DNA from 2 places in the Mameliella sp. AT18 genome. Region 1 is predicted to be linked to the other one. Evidence: riboswitches for the same ligand, from Rfam matches in the RefSeq annotation. Region 1 holds a riboswitch; the other holds the start of a gene.
The links. A riboswitch is a leader RNA that binds a small molecule or an ion and turns the genes downstream of it on or off. The one in region 1 is predicted to bind cobalamin.

Region 1 (5,574 bases):
GCGCATTTCGATCACGTCGCGAAAGCCCTCGGTCGTGACCAACGCGGTTTTCGCGCCCCGCCGTTCGATCAGGGCATTTGTGGCCAGCGTCGTGCCGTGGATCACCTGTGAAATCCGCCCGGGCTCCACGCCCGCCAGGTCACAGACCCGGTGCAGCCCCTCGACAATGGCCTCTTCCGGAGCGGCGTAGGTGGTCAGCACCTTGGTTGAGGTCAGTCCCTCCGGTCCTTCCAGCACCACGTCGGTAAAGGTGCCGCCGATGTCGACGCCAAGGCGGTAAAGCGGTTCGGGCATGAAAGGCTCCTGTCAGCGATACCGGGAAGCCTAGCGAGCCACCGCAATGCAATCCAATTATTTGATCGGATCAAGAGGATCGCTTTTCCTGATCCTCGGCCGCCGCCAGATGCGCCCGGGCCACCTCTTGCACCAGTTCCGCCGCCCGGACGACATAGGACGGCGCCAGCCCCGCGTCGTAGCGTGCGCGAAATCGCAGTGGGTCCGGCACCCAGAGGTAACGCAGCGGCACCAGCCGCCCGGTCGCGATCTAGTCGCGCAACTGCTCGATGGGCAGGGTGCCGTGCGCATGGGTCAGCACCGGGTGCCGCGCGATGTCGCGCAGGCTCAACGCGTGGCCCTGCAAGCCCAGCCCCGGCGCCGCGACCCAGACCTGCGGGAACTCGCCAAGGTCCACGCCGCCCGAGATCTGCCGCCCGAACGGCCCGCTTTGCGGCGTCAGGTCCAGCCCCGGCTAAAAAGCGACGGCGAAAGGTTGGCCGAGAGGTCCACGGTCAGTTCCACGTCGATGGCCGGAAACCGGTCCTTGAGGGCGCGCAGGAACGGACCCAGCCAGCTGTGCACGATCATCTCTGGCACGCCGAGGCGCAGCGCGCCCTCGAACAGATGATCCTCTCCGGCGGCGGCCACGAAGCCGTCCATCGCGGTCAGCACGGCCCGCGCACAGGGCAGCATCGTGCGGCCCGTCGGCGTCAGCCGGAGTGACCCGGCATCGCGGTTGAAAAGGCGCAGCCCCAGCAGCGATTCAAGCGCCGAAATCCGGGTCGAGATATTGGGCTGCGTGGTGTTCAGCCGTTCCGCCGCGCGGTGGAAACTGGCCAGATGGGCCACCTGCACGAAGGCTTCGAGCTGTTTGACGGTGATCTGGCCCACGCCCGCAGTCTGTCGCCTGCGACGCTCTGGCACAAGCGATGGTCCGGGGCGCGAACCGCTTGACCGCGGCAAGATGCTGCGCCACTTTGGCCGGTGATGGTGACCGCGTCCGCGCGGTCTGAAAAGGGAACGCGGTGCGGGGCCATGCCCCAAATCCGCGACTGCCCCCGCAACTGTAAGCGGCGAGCCATCCCGAAGTGACCACTGGGCCGCACGGCCCGGGAAGGTTCGGGACTGCGCCTTGACCCGCAAGTCAGGAGACCTGCCATCGCCGGGCGCCCTGCGCCCAAGCCACTCAACCCGGGCGGGGTGCCCCGGAGACGCGAAAGACGAATGGCAACCTGCCGCCCGTCCTGCCGCCGATCCATGATCCCCGCCCCAGCTTTGCGCGGAGGGCGCGATGACGATCGAACGGGTGCTGACCCTTTTACAGACACGGGCCGAAACACCGGAACGGGCCCGGGAACTGGCAAGCATGGGCTACATGCAATGGCTTGGCAGCCTGCCGGGCTGCGCAAGCTACGAGGAAGAAGCTGTGCGTGCCTGGATGCGGGCCCAGCCCTTTGCCGGCACGGATCCGGCGGTGGCGGTGTTCTGCGACCTGCTGCACCAATCCATCCGGCGCCCGGCGGTGCCGCTGGACCTGCCCTTGCCGCAGCCGCAAAGGCGCGGAGGCGCCCGGAAACGGCGGTTGTCGATCTGACCGGAGCCACTGGCCGCTGTCTATGCCGTGGTCGGGACCGCGCCATTGTCCGGGGTCAGGTGCACGGTCTGCGTCGGGTAGGCAAAGCTGACGCCCAACTCTTTGGCCAGGGACAGGATGTCGAGGATCAGCGCCTGTTGCGCGGCGATCTGCGCCTCGTAGCTGAAGACGCGGAAATGCCCCCATAGCTCGATGTCGATGCTGTGGGGGCCAAGCGACTTGATGCCGATGGTCACATTGTCTGTCTCGGCCTCAGGCTGATCGCGGTAGATCTCCATCAGCCGCGCCACGAACTGTTCCAGTTGCGCACGCGGAGTTTCGTAGGTGAGGCCGATCTTCATCAGCACGCGACGCCTCCGACGGCTGCCCCAGTTGGATATCACCTGGTCCGAAAGCTGGGCGTTGGGCACGATCATCAGGGTGTCGTCCAGCTTGCGCAGGCGCGTCGACCGCAGACCCACCGTCTCGATCACGGCCAGCGTGTTGGCTGCCTCGACCAGGTCGCCCTTGCGGAAGGGGCGGTCCGACAGAAGGATCGCGCCGCCGATGATGTTGGACACGGTTTCGCGTGCGGCAAAGGCCAGGGCCACGCCACCGATCCCCAGACCGGTCAGGACCCCTTCGTACGGCAGTCCGGCAACATCGGCGCAGCCGATCACCGCCCCGACGACGATCAACAGTTTCATCAGCCCCTGGGCCAGCGACAGCACGATTTCGTCCGTGTAGGCACGGGTCTGGGTCGCCTTGGCCATAAGCGCGCCAAAGATCAGCGAGACGACACGGTAGGCCAGCGCGGCGCTGGCCAGGATCAGCAGCATCGCGGACAAGCCCGACACCGCGCCGAAAGCCCGCAACGTCAGGCCCAACCGCTCGCTGGCGTCAAGGAACAGAAGGGCGGCGGCCATCAATCCGACCGGGCCGGCCAACTGTCCTACAAGGCGTCCCTGCCAGGAATCCTGCCCTGCCAGTCGGCGCGCGACGGCCCATCCCGCCATCAGCACCAGCGCCATGACACCCAGGTACGTCAGGACCCCCAGCCATTGCCAGGTCTCCAGTCCCCAGGCCTCGGCCTGCAGCCAGCCGGCACGCGCAAGGACCGCCTGCCGCGTGGCAAAGAACTGTGACAGGGGCGGCGGCGTGGTCAGGCCGGGAGCAAGGGGCATCTTTTCGAGGGCCGCGTAGATGTCTGGCAGCTCTGCCATCGTCTCGCGCGAGAAACGCCAGCGCCGCTCCACGGGGCGCCCCTCGCCGTCGAGGATGTCCGTTGGTGCGATGGTGATGTCGCCGACCGGATGGCGATAATAGACATAGGGCAGGGGGCGGTTGGGATCGTCGGGAATCTCCTGCCAGTAGATAAAGCCGATCCGGTCGATGCTCTGGCGCAGGTAATCGGCCATCAGCGCGCCCTCGATCCGGCGCAACTGACGCGGGACGTGATCAAGGTTCAGCGCCCGCAGTGCGCGGGTATCGCCCGTGCCGTCCCAGTCCTTGGCGCCCAGGAGGAAGTCCATCATCACCATGCGCGGACTGCCGGCCCGCGCCCGTTCGAGCGCCTCAAGCGTGTCGTGCCCCCGGGCATCAATCAATCGTTCCAGATCTGCCTGCAGGATCACGGCGGGCGGGACGACCAGCTGCCACAGTCCCTCGGCGCCCAGGCGGAACCGCAGGCTGTGGTCGGCGCTTGTGCCTGCCGGACTGATCTCGAAGGCCAGCGTCTCGCCAGGTTCTGCCCCGACACGCGGGACCGGTGCATCCCAAAGCCGGAAGGTCGAGATATCGAGAATGTGCCAGAGCGCGCGCCGCCGTCGTTCCCGGTCCGACGAGTCCCCCTCCGGGCCATCGTAGGTCAGCAGGGGTTCGATCCAGCGCACCTGGCCTTCGCGCCCGTGGTAGATGGCGTCATTGCCCGCGGCGAGGATGCTGCGCAGCGTGGCCTGCGGAGTGGCGCCGCTGAACCAGGTGGGGCGTTGTTGCTGGGCGATCGCGGCGCGATGCCCGTTCCACCAGTCGCCTGACCCGAAACGCCCGGCAAAGCTCTGCCCGTCCGCCGACAGCACAAAGATGAAGTCGCCGCTTTCCCCACCCTCGGACCATGTGCCGCGCAGGACGCCGTCGCGCGTTGTGCCGGTGACCGTGCCGTCGCCGGGCTGGTAGGTGCCGCTGACCGCGTCGCCGCGTTGTTGCAGTAGCAGAAAGGCCTCTCCGGAGGACCAGAACGTCTGCCAGTCGCCGGGCCAGCCGGTATGCCCCTCCGGTTGTGCTGCCAGCGCGCGGGGCAGCATCAGGCAAAAGACCAGCAGCATCGTAAGGGCGGCGATACGGCGAAGGGGCAGGGGCATCCGTCGGATCCGTCTTTGGGTCGCGACAGCATAGGCGCTTGCGCGGGCCTCGTTGCGATTCGGGGCGGTGGGCCGGTCCTTGTTGCCGTCTGCGTGGCAGAAGGGTCACGGCGTTGCGCGCCTTTGGGGCAATGTTGGCACAAGTCTGCGCAAGGAAAGGGCTTTGTTTCGTCTGCGAACCCGGAACAGAGTGTTTCCGGGGCAGGATCGCAAATCCGGACTCGCGCAATGGTGGTATGTGTAAGGTGCCGCCGGGTAAGAGTGTGGCATTTTCATGGCCAGATTCGGGCGCACCCCGCGCCCGGAGTGGAACGGCAGGCCCCCGGCACGAAAGGGCCTGCAGCAGAACAGGGATCTTGGGCGAATGGCTTTGCCGACCTTGAACGGATTGTTCACTGGCCCGCTGCGTATCGACGTGGCGCTGCAATTCGACACGCTTGGCGGCGGCACGTCAAAGCCCCTGGTGGCCTTGGGCGCACAGGGAGAGGCGCCGCAACTGGTCTTTGGCCAGATGGGGGCCAGCGCCGATCTCTACTTTGATTTCATCCAGGGAGACGAGACCTATCGCCTGGTGGCCGAGGATGCGCTGGTGGTCGGGGAAACGGCCACCTATTCGGCCCAGATCGACGATGCCGGCGTGATGTCGATCCTCAAGGACGACCAGCCCGTGGCGCAGATGCAGGCCGAGGTGCCGGTCGGACTTCCGGTCTATGACTTGACCGGCCCGGCGACCGAGTTTGATCCCACAGTGATCGACTTGACGGTCGAGCCGCTCAGCCCGGCAGACCCGGGGGGCGACATGGCGATTGTCGCGCATACCGACGACGATCTCTTGTTCATGAATCCCAGCATCGCCGAGACCATCGCCGCGGGGGATCCCATGACCACGGTCTACCTCACTGCGGGGGATGCCGGACAGGACGCCGACTATTGGGAGGCGCGCGAGGCCGGGGCCAAGGCCGCCTATGCGCAGATGGCGGGCTCTGACCCGGATGCCTGGGTGGATGAGACCGTGACCCTCGACATCGGTGGCGAGGCCTGGGAGGTGCAGAGCAGCTACCTGGCGGATGCGCCGCAGGTGCGGCTCTACTTCCTGCGCACGCCTGACGGAATCGATGGCGCGGGCACCGAGCCTTATGGCTTTGGCAGTCTCGAACTGCTGGCCAAGGGTGAACTGGCCGAGGTTACGACCGTCGATGGCGCGGTGACCTACACTTCTGGCGAGCTGACCCAGGTCCTGGGCGCGATCATGACACGGCACGCCCCGCAAGAGGTGATGTTGCAGGATGACTCCAGCGAGATCGAGCACAGCGACCACGTTCACACAACCGAATTTGCCGAGGCGGCGCTGGAGCTTTACGGCCA
Region 2 (5,574 bases), on a different contig from region 1:
GCTGACCAAGGCGGATGTGATCGACGTCTTCACCGGCGAGTCACCCGTAGATCAGTTCCGGCTGGGCGAATCGAACCAGATGTTCAAGCACGGGCTGGTGGACGGTTTCCTGGCCAACGCCGCGCAGGAAAAGAAGGACGGGACCGAGCCGGTGAAAAATGCCGCGGGGATCATCGTTAATACAGACGTGTTGGAAAACGTGGCCTACAGCCCGCCCTCGGCGCAATACCTGCTGGACACCGGCACGGGCAAGCCCGAGGTGCTGGACCGGCTGCTGGAACAGGGAGACAAGGTGCGCTTTCCCGATGCGGCGGTGAACGTCAAGCCGGTCTACAAGCTGATCACCGATGATCGCATCACCGAGTGGACCGGCGCGGATGGCCAGACCCGCAGGCTGTACGCCTTTACCGCCTGGCCCGGAGAGCCGGACCTGGCCAACTGGACACCTGACATGAAGCAGGGCGGCTATCCAGAGACGCTCTGGCAGCAATGCGTCTATGTCGATCTCGACCTCGAGGGGCCGACGACTTCGACCGGGGTCGACGTGAACTGCAAGAGCCCATCCGAAGGGAACATCTATTCCGTCGATGATTTTATCGCCGTGGACCTGAAAAAAGAGGATGCAGCCTTCGTCAACAAGTCGACGGGGGACAGCAGCGACCTGACCGACGGAGAGACCTCTATCGCTCTGCTGGTGGCCATGCATGTCACCTCTCGCGAGACGACGCAGTGGACCTGGCAGACCTTCTGGTGGGAGGCGGACGCCGCCCGGCCCAACACGCCCTCCAGCGCAGCGGTGGCATCGGCCCGGCCCGATACGTTGACCACACAGGCGGCGCATTACGCGATGGCGCCGGCCTATTCGATGCTGGTGCCGGCCCAGCCGCTAGTCGGCGGCAAGAACGTCGGCGCGCTGGTGACGGCCTTCAATCCCTACCTGGAGGCCGGTTTCGGCACGCCGGTCATCGGGATCACCGAGACGGTGCAGATCCCGGACGGCGCGGGTGGCTGGACCACGACGACGACCGATATGGGGATCCAGACCAACTGCATGACCTGCCACGGCCTTGCGGCCTGGGGTGGACGTGGCACGGGCTATGCCGCGAATTTCTACGTCCCGCGCGATTACTGGGTGTTCGACACGGCGCTGGACGTGGATTTCGCCTGGTCGGTGCAGGCCATTGGCGAGGCGGTCGAGAAGGCGGAAAAGAAAAAGGCCGACGCGGCGTCAGAGTGACCGGGTCTTGACCGTCATGGATCGTTGCAGGCGCCCCTTTGGGCGCCTGTTTCGCGTTCCGGGGACAGGATCGGCGATTGCCCCGCCGGCCCGCCTGTCGCATTCTGCGACCGTCAGGTGCCCCGTGAGGGGAGAATCGGGAAGCCGGTGCAAGACCGGCGCGGGCCCGCCGCTGTAAGGGGGATGGAGCGGACAGATGCCACTGGGGACAACCCCGGGAAGGCGTCCGCCCCGGCATACCCCAAGCCAGAAGACCGGCCTGACGACATCGACCGGCGCCTTGGACAGCGTCCGGTCATTGTCATTTTGCGGAGCCGAAGAATGCCCGATTCCCCAGTTGCGCCCGAAAAAGCGCGCAAGTTTGCCGCCTGCGAGCGCCAGGCGCTTTATGACGTCATCAACGCGCGCCGGGATGTGCGCAACGAATTCCTGCCCGATCCGATCTGCCCCGCGATGCTGCGCCGCGTGCTGGAGGCCGCCCACGCGGCACCTTCGGTTGGCTTCATGCAGCCCTGGAACTTTCTCCTGATCCGCGATCCGGCCCGTCGGCGCGCGGTTCACGCCGCCTTTGAACAGGCCAATGCCGAGGCCGAGGCCATGTTCGATGGCGAGAAGCGAAGCCAATATGCCGCGCTGAAACTCGAAGGCATCCTGAAGGCGCCGCTGAACATCGCCGTGACCTGTGACCGGACACGCGGGGGCAAGGTGGTGCTGGGGCGCACGCACAACCGCGACATGGACCTGTATTCCACGGTTTGCGCGGTGCAGAACCTCTGGCTGGCGGCGCGGGCCGAGGGACTGGGCGTCGGCTGGGTCAGCATCTTTCGACAAGAGGACCTGCGGGCGTTGTTGAACTTGCCCGACCATGTCGAGGTTGTCGCCTATCTTTGCGTCGGTCATATCGAAGAATCCTTTGCCCAGCCGGAACTGCAAGCGCGGGGCTGGCGCCGCCGTCTGGATCTGGATGACTTGATCATGGAAGACCGGTGGCCGGGTACGCATGGGGCAGGGGGGTGAGACGCGGTGCCGCGCGCTCTTTCCTTTCCCCGCTGCCCGTGCGATAGGGACGCGCCAACCGATCCCTCCCAAGGAGTGCCCCAATGGAGATTCGCGAGGCCCTGACCTTCGATGACGTCCTGCTTGTTCCCGCGGCCTCGAGCGTGTTGCCGTCGACGGCAGACACACGGACGCAAGTGACCAAGTCGATTGCGTTGAACATTCCCCTTCTGAGTTCCGCGATGGACACCGTCACCGAAAGCCGGATGGCGATCACGATGGCGCAGGCCGGCGGCATCGGGGTGATCCACAAGAACCTCGGGATCGAGGAGCAGGCGCGCGAAGTGCGGCGGGTCAAGCGGTTCGAGAGCGGCATCGTCTACAACCCCGTCACCCTGCGCCCGGACCAGACCCTGGGCGACGCGCGGATGCTGACCGAACGCTACGGCTTCACCGGGTTCCCGGTGATCGACGAGTCGCATCGCGTCGTCGGCATCGTCACCAACCGCGACATGCGCTTTGCCGAGAATGACGGCACGCCGGTCCACGCGATGATGACCCGTGACAACCTGGCGATCCTGACCGAACCGGCGGACCGCGAGGAAGCCATCAACCTGATGAAGGCGCGGCGGATCGAAAAGCTGCTGGTGACCGACAAGGACGGCAAGCTGACCGGGCTTCTGACCCTGAAGGACACGGAAAAGGCGGTGTTGAACCCCACCGCCTGCAAGGACGGCCTGGGCCGCCTGCGGGTGGCGGCGGCGACCGGTGTGGGCGATTCTGGCTATGAACGCTCGCAGGCGCTGGTGGATGCGCAGGTCGACATCATCGTGGTCGACACGGCGCATGGCCATTCCGCCGGAGTGCTGGAGGCGGTCGAGCGTGCCAAGCTGCTGTCGAACGAGGTGCAGGTGATCGCGGGCAACGTCGCGACGGCGGATGCCGCGCGCGCCCTGATCGACGCGGGCGCGGATGCGGTCAAGGTGGGGATCGGGCCGGGTTCGATCTGCACGACGCGGATGGTGGCCGGTGTTGGCGTGCCGCAGCTGACTGCGATCATGGAATGCGCCGCGGCGGCAGGCGACGTGCCGGTGATTGCCGATGGCGGCATCAAGTTCTCGGGCGATTTCGCCAAGGCAATCGCGGCGGGCGCCTCCTGCGCGATGGTCGGCTCCATGATCGCCGGAACGGATGAAAGCCCGGGCGAGGTGATCCTCTACCAGGGCCGGTCGTTCAAGGCCTATCGCGGCATGGGCAGCCTGGGCGCGATGGCGCGCGGCTCTGCTGACCGCTATTTCCAGAAGGACGCCGCCAGCGACAAGCTGGTCCCCGAGGGGATCGAGGGGCAGGTGCCCTACAAGGGCCCGGCGGGCGTGGTGCTGCACCAGCTGGTCGGCGGGTTGCGCGCTGCGATGGGCTATACCGGCTGTGCCACGGTCGAAGAGATGCGCCGCAACTGCACCTTCGTGAAGATCACCGGGGCGGGGCTGAAGGAAAGCCACGTGCACGACGTGCAGATCACCCGCGAAAGCCCGAACTACCGGATCGGGTGAGCGCCGGTCCGGGCTTTGCCCTGCAAACTCTCCAATGGAGAGTTCGAGGCGTGAATGGGTAGAGGCCCGGCGCGAAAGGCGCGCCGGGAACGGGTCTCGTCAAACCCGTGTCGCTGGGCTAGGCAGGGTCGATTGTCCCCGTTGGAGAACAGCCCATGACCCCCGCCGCGCGAGTACAGGCCGCCATTGAATTGCTGGACCGGATTGCCGCCGGGCAGGCTGCGGAACAGGCTTTGACCAGCTGGGGACGTGCCGCGCGCTATGCCGGGTCAAAGGACCGGGCGGCGGTTCGTGACCTTGTCTTCGACGCGCTGCGCTGCTGGCGGTCGACCGCGGCCCTGGGCGGCGGCGAAACCGGGCGGGCGCGCTTGTTGGGGCTGCTCCGTCTCAGGGAAGAAGATCCCGACACGATCTTTTCGGGGCAGGGCCATGCACCGGCCCCGCTTGGTGCAGATGAACAGGCCGCCGGTCAGGCGCCGGAGGGGGCGGCGGCGCTGGATTTGCCGGACTGGCTGGCCGCCCGCTTCCGGGACAGTCTCGGGTCCGCGGCCGAGGCGACGGCACTGGCCCTGCGGTCCCGGGCCGAAGTTTTTCTCCGTGTCAATCTGTTGCGGGCGACGCCTGACGCGGCACTCGCACGTCTGGCCGAGGATGGGATCCTGGCGGAACCGCATGACCTCTCGGCCACCGCCTTGCGGGTGACGGGGGGCGCCCGCGGGATCATGCGCAGCAGCACCTATCTCGACGGCCTTGTCGAACTGCAGGATGCCGCCAGCCAGGCGGTGGTCGATCTGCTGCCGCTGGAACCCGGCATGCGGGTGCTGGATTATTGCGCTGGGGGCGGCGGCAAGGCGCTGGCGATGGCGGCACGGATGCAGGGCGGGCCAGTCGTGGCCCATGATGCGGCAGCGAAACGCATGGTCGATCTGCCGGCGCGGGCGGCCCGGGCCGGCGCGGATGTTCGCATCACCGGCACGCCTGAGGGGGATTTCGACCTTGTTCTTTGTGACGTGCCCTGTTCGGGCAGCGGGGCCTGGCGGCGGGCGCCCGAGGGCAAGTGGCGCCTGACGGAGGCGCGGCTTGCGGACCTCTGCACGATCCAGTCCGAAATCCTTGATCAAGCGGCCGGTTTCGTCGTCGAAGGTGGTGTGCTGGCCTATGCGACCTGTTCGGTGCTGGCCGAGGAAAACGCCGCGCAAGTCAGCGCCTTCCTGGACCGCAGACCCGGCTGGGCGGTCGAGGTGCAGCGGCAATTCCTTCCTGAATCGGGTGGAGACGGGTTCTTTGCCGCGGTTCTTCGGCGGACCGAAACCTGAAAGACACAACTTTGACGCGAGCCTGGACGACAGTTAACGTCCCCTTAACGGTCTAGGCTGGCATTATGACAGGAAGCGAATCGTGATCCCGGGGGGCAAGGTGGAAGCTGCGATTGACATCGCGCAGAAACGACAGAACGGCATGACGCCCATCGTCGGTGCAGCTGCACTGGTTGTATTGGCGACGCTTTCGCTGTTGATTTCCCAGGTGGCCACGGTGCGTTCGGTCCAGGTTGTGGCGTTGGCCGCCACGGGGGCGTTTGGGTGTCTCGCGGTGGTCTGGCTGCTGGTCGACCGGGTTTCCGGCGGGCGGCGAAAACGGCGGCTGGCCCTGCTTGCGGATTTCATCGAGACCGAACCGGCCTTCTGTTTCCTCACCGATGCCGAAGGCGCGGTGCTGACAAGCAACCGCACCGCGCGCGAACGCTTTGCCAGCGACGGGATCATCCAGCTGTCCACCATGCTGCGCGAC

Region 2: linked by a shared signal. The riboswitch ahead of bluB (5,6-dimethylbenzimidazole synthase) and the one ahead of PVW46_RS23745 (hypothetical protein) in region 1 are both predicted to bind cobalamin.

Annotation. Positions count from the first base shown of each region.
Region 1 is NZ_JARAMO010000291.1:24,468-30,041, forward strand. Features, by position in the region: gene PVW46_RS23725 (hydantoinase/oxoprolinase family protein) at 1-294, opposite strand, end outside; gene PVW46_RS23730 (hypothetical protein) at 365-526, opposite strand; gene PVW46_RS23735 (hypothetical protein) at 545-691, opposite strand; gene PVW46_RS23740 (LysR family transcriptional regulator) at 733-1,167, opposite strand; cobalamin riboswitch at 1,248-1,451, shown strand; gene PVW46_RS23745 (hypothetical protein) at 1,568-1,870, shown strand; gene PVW46_RS23750 (mechanosensitive ion channel family protein) at 1,891-4,209, opposite strand; gene PVW46_RS23755 (PIG-L family deacetylase) at 4,574-5,574, shown strand, end outside.
Region 2 is NZ_JARAMO010000082.1:16,126-21,699, forward strand. Features, by position in the region: gene PVW46_RS11215 (hypothetical protein) at 1-1,237, shown strand, start outside; cobalamin riboswitch at 1,336-1,514, shown strand; gene bluB (5,6-dimethylbenzimidazole synthase) at 1,559-2,254, shown strand; gene guaB (IMP dehydrogenase) at 2,338-3,786, shown strand; gene PVW46_RS11230 (RsmB/NOP family class I SAM-dependent RNA methyltransferase) at 3,942-5,102, shown strand; gene PVW46_RS11235 (ATP-binding protein) at 5,245-5,574, shown strand, end outside.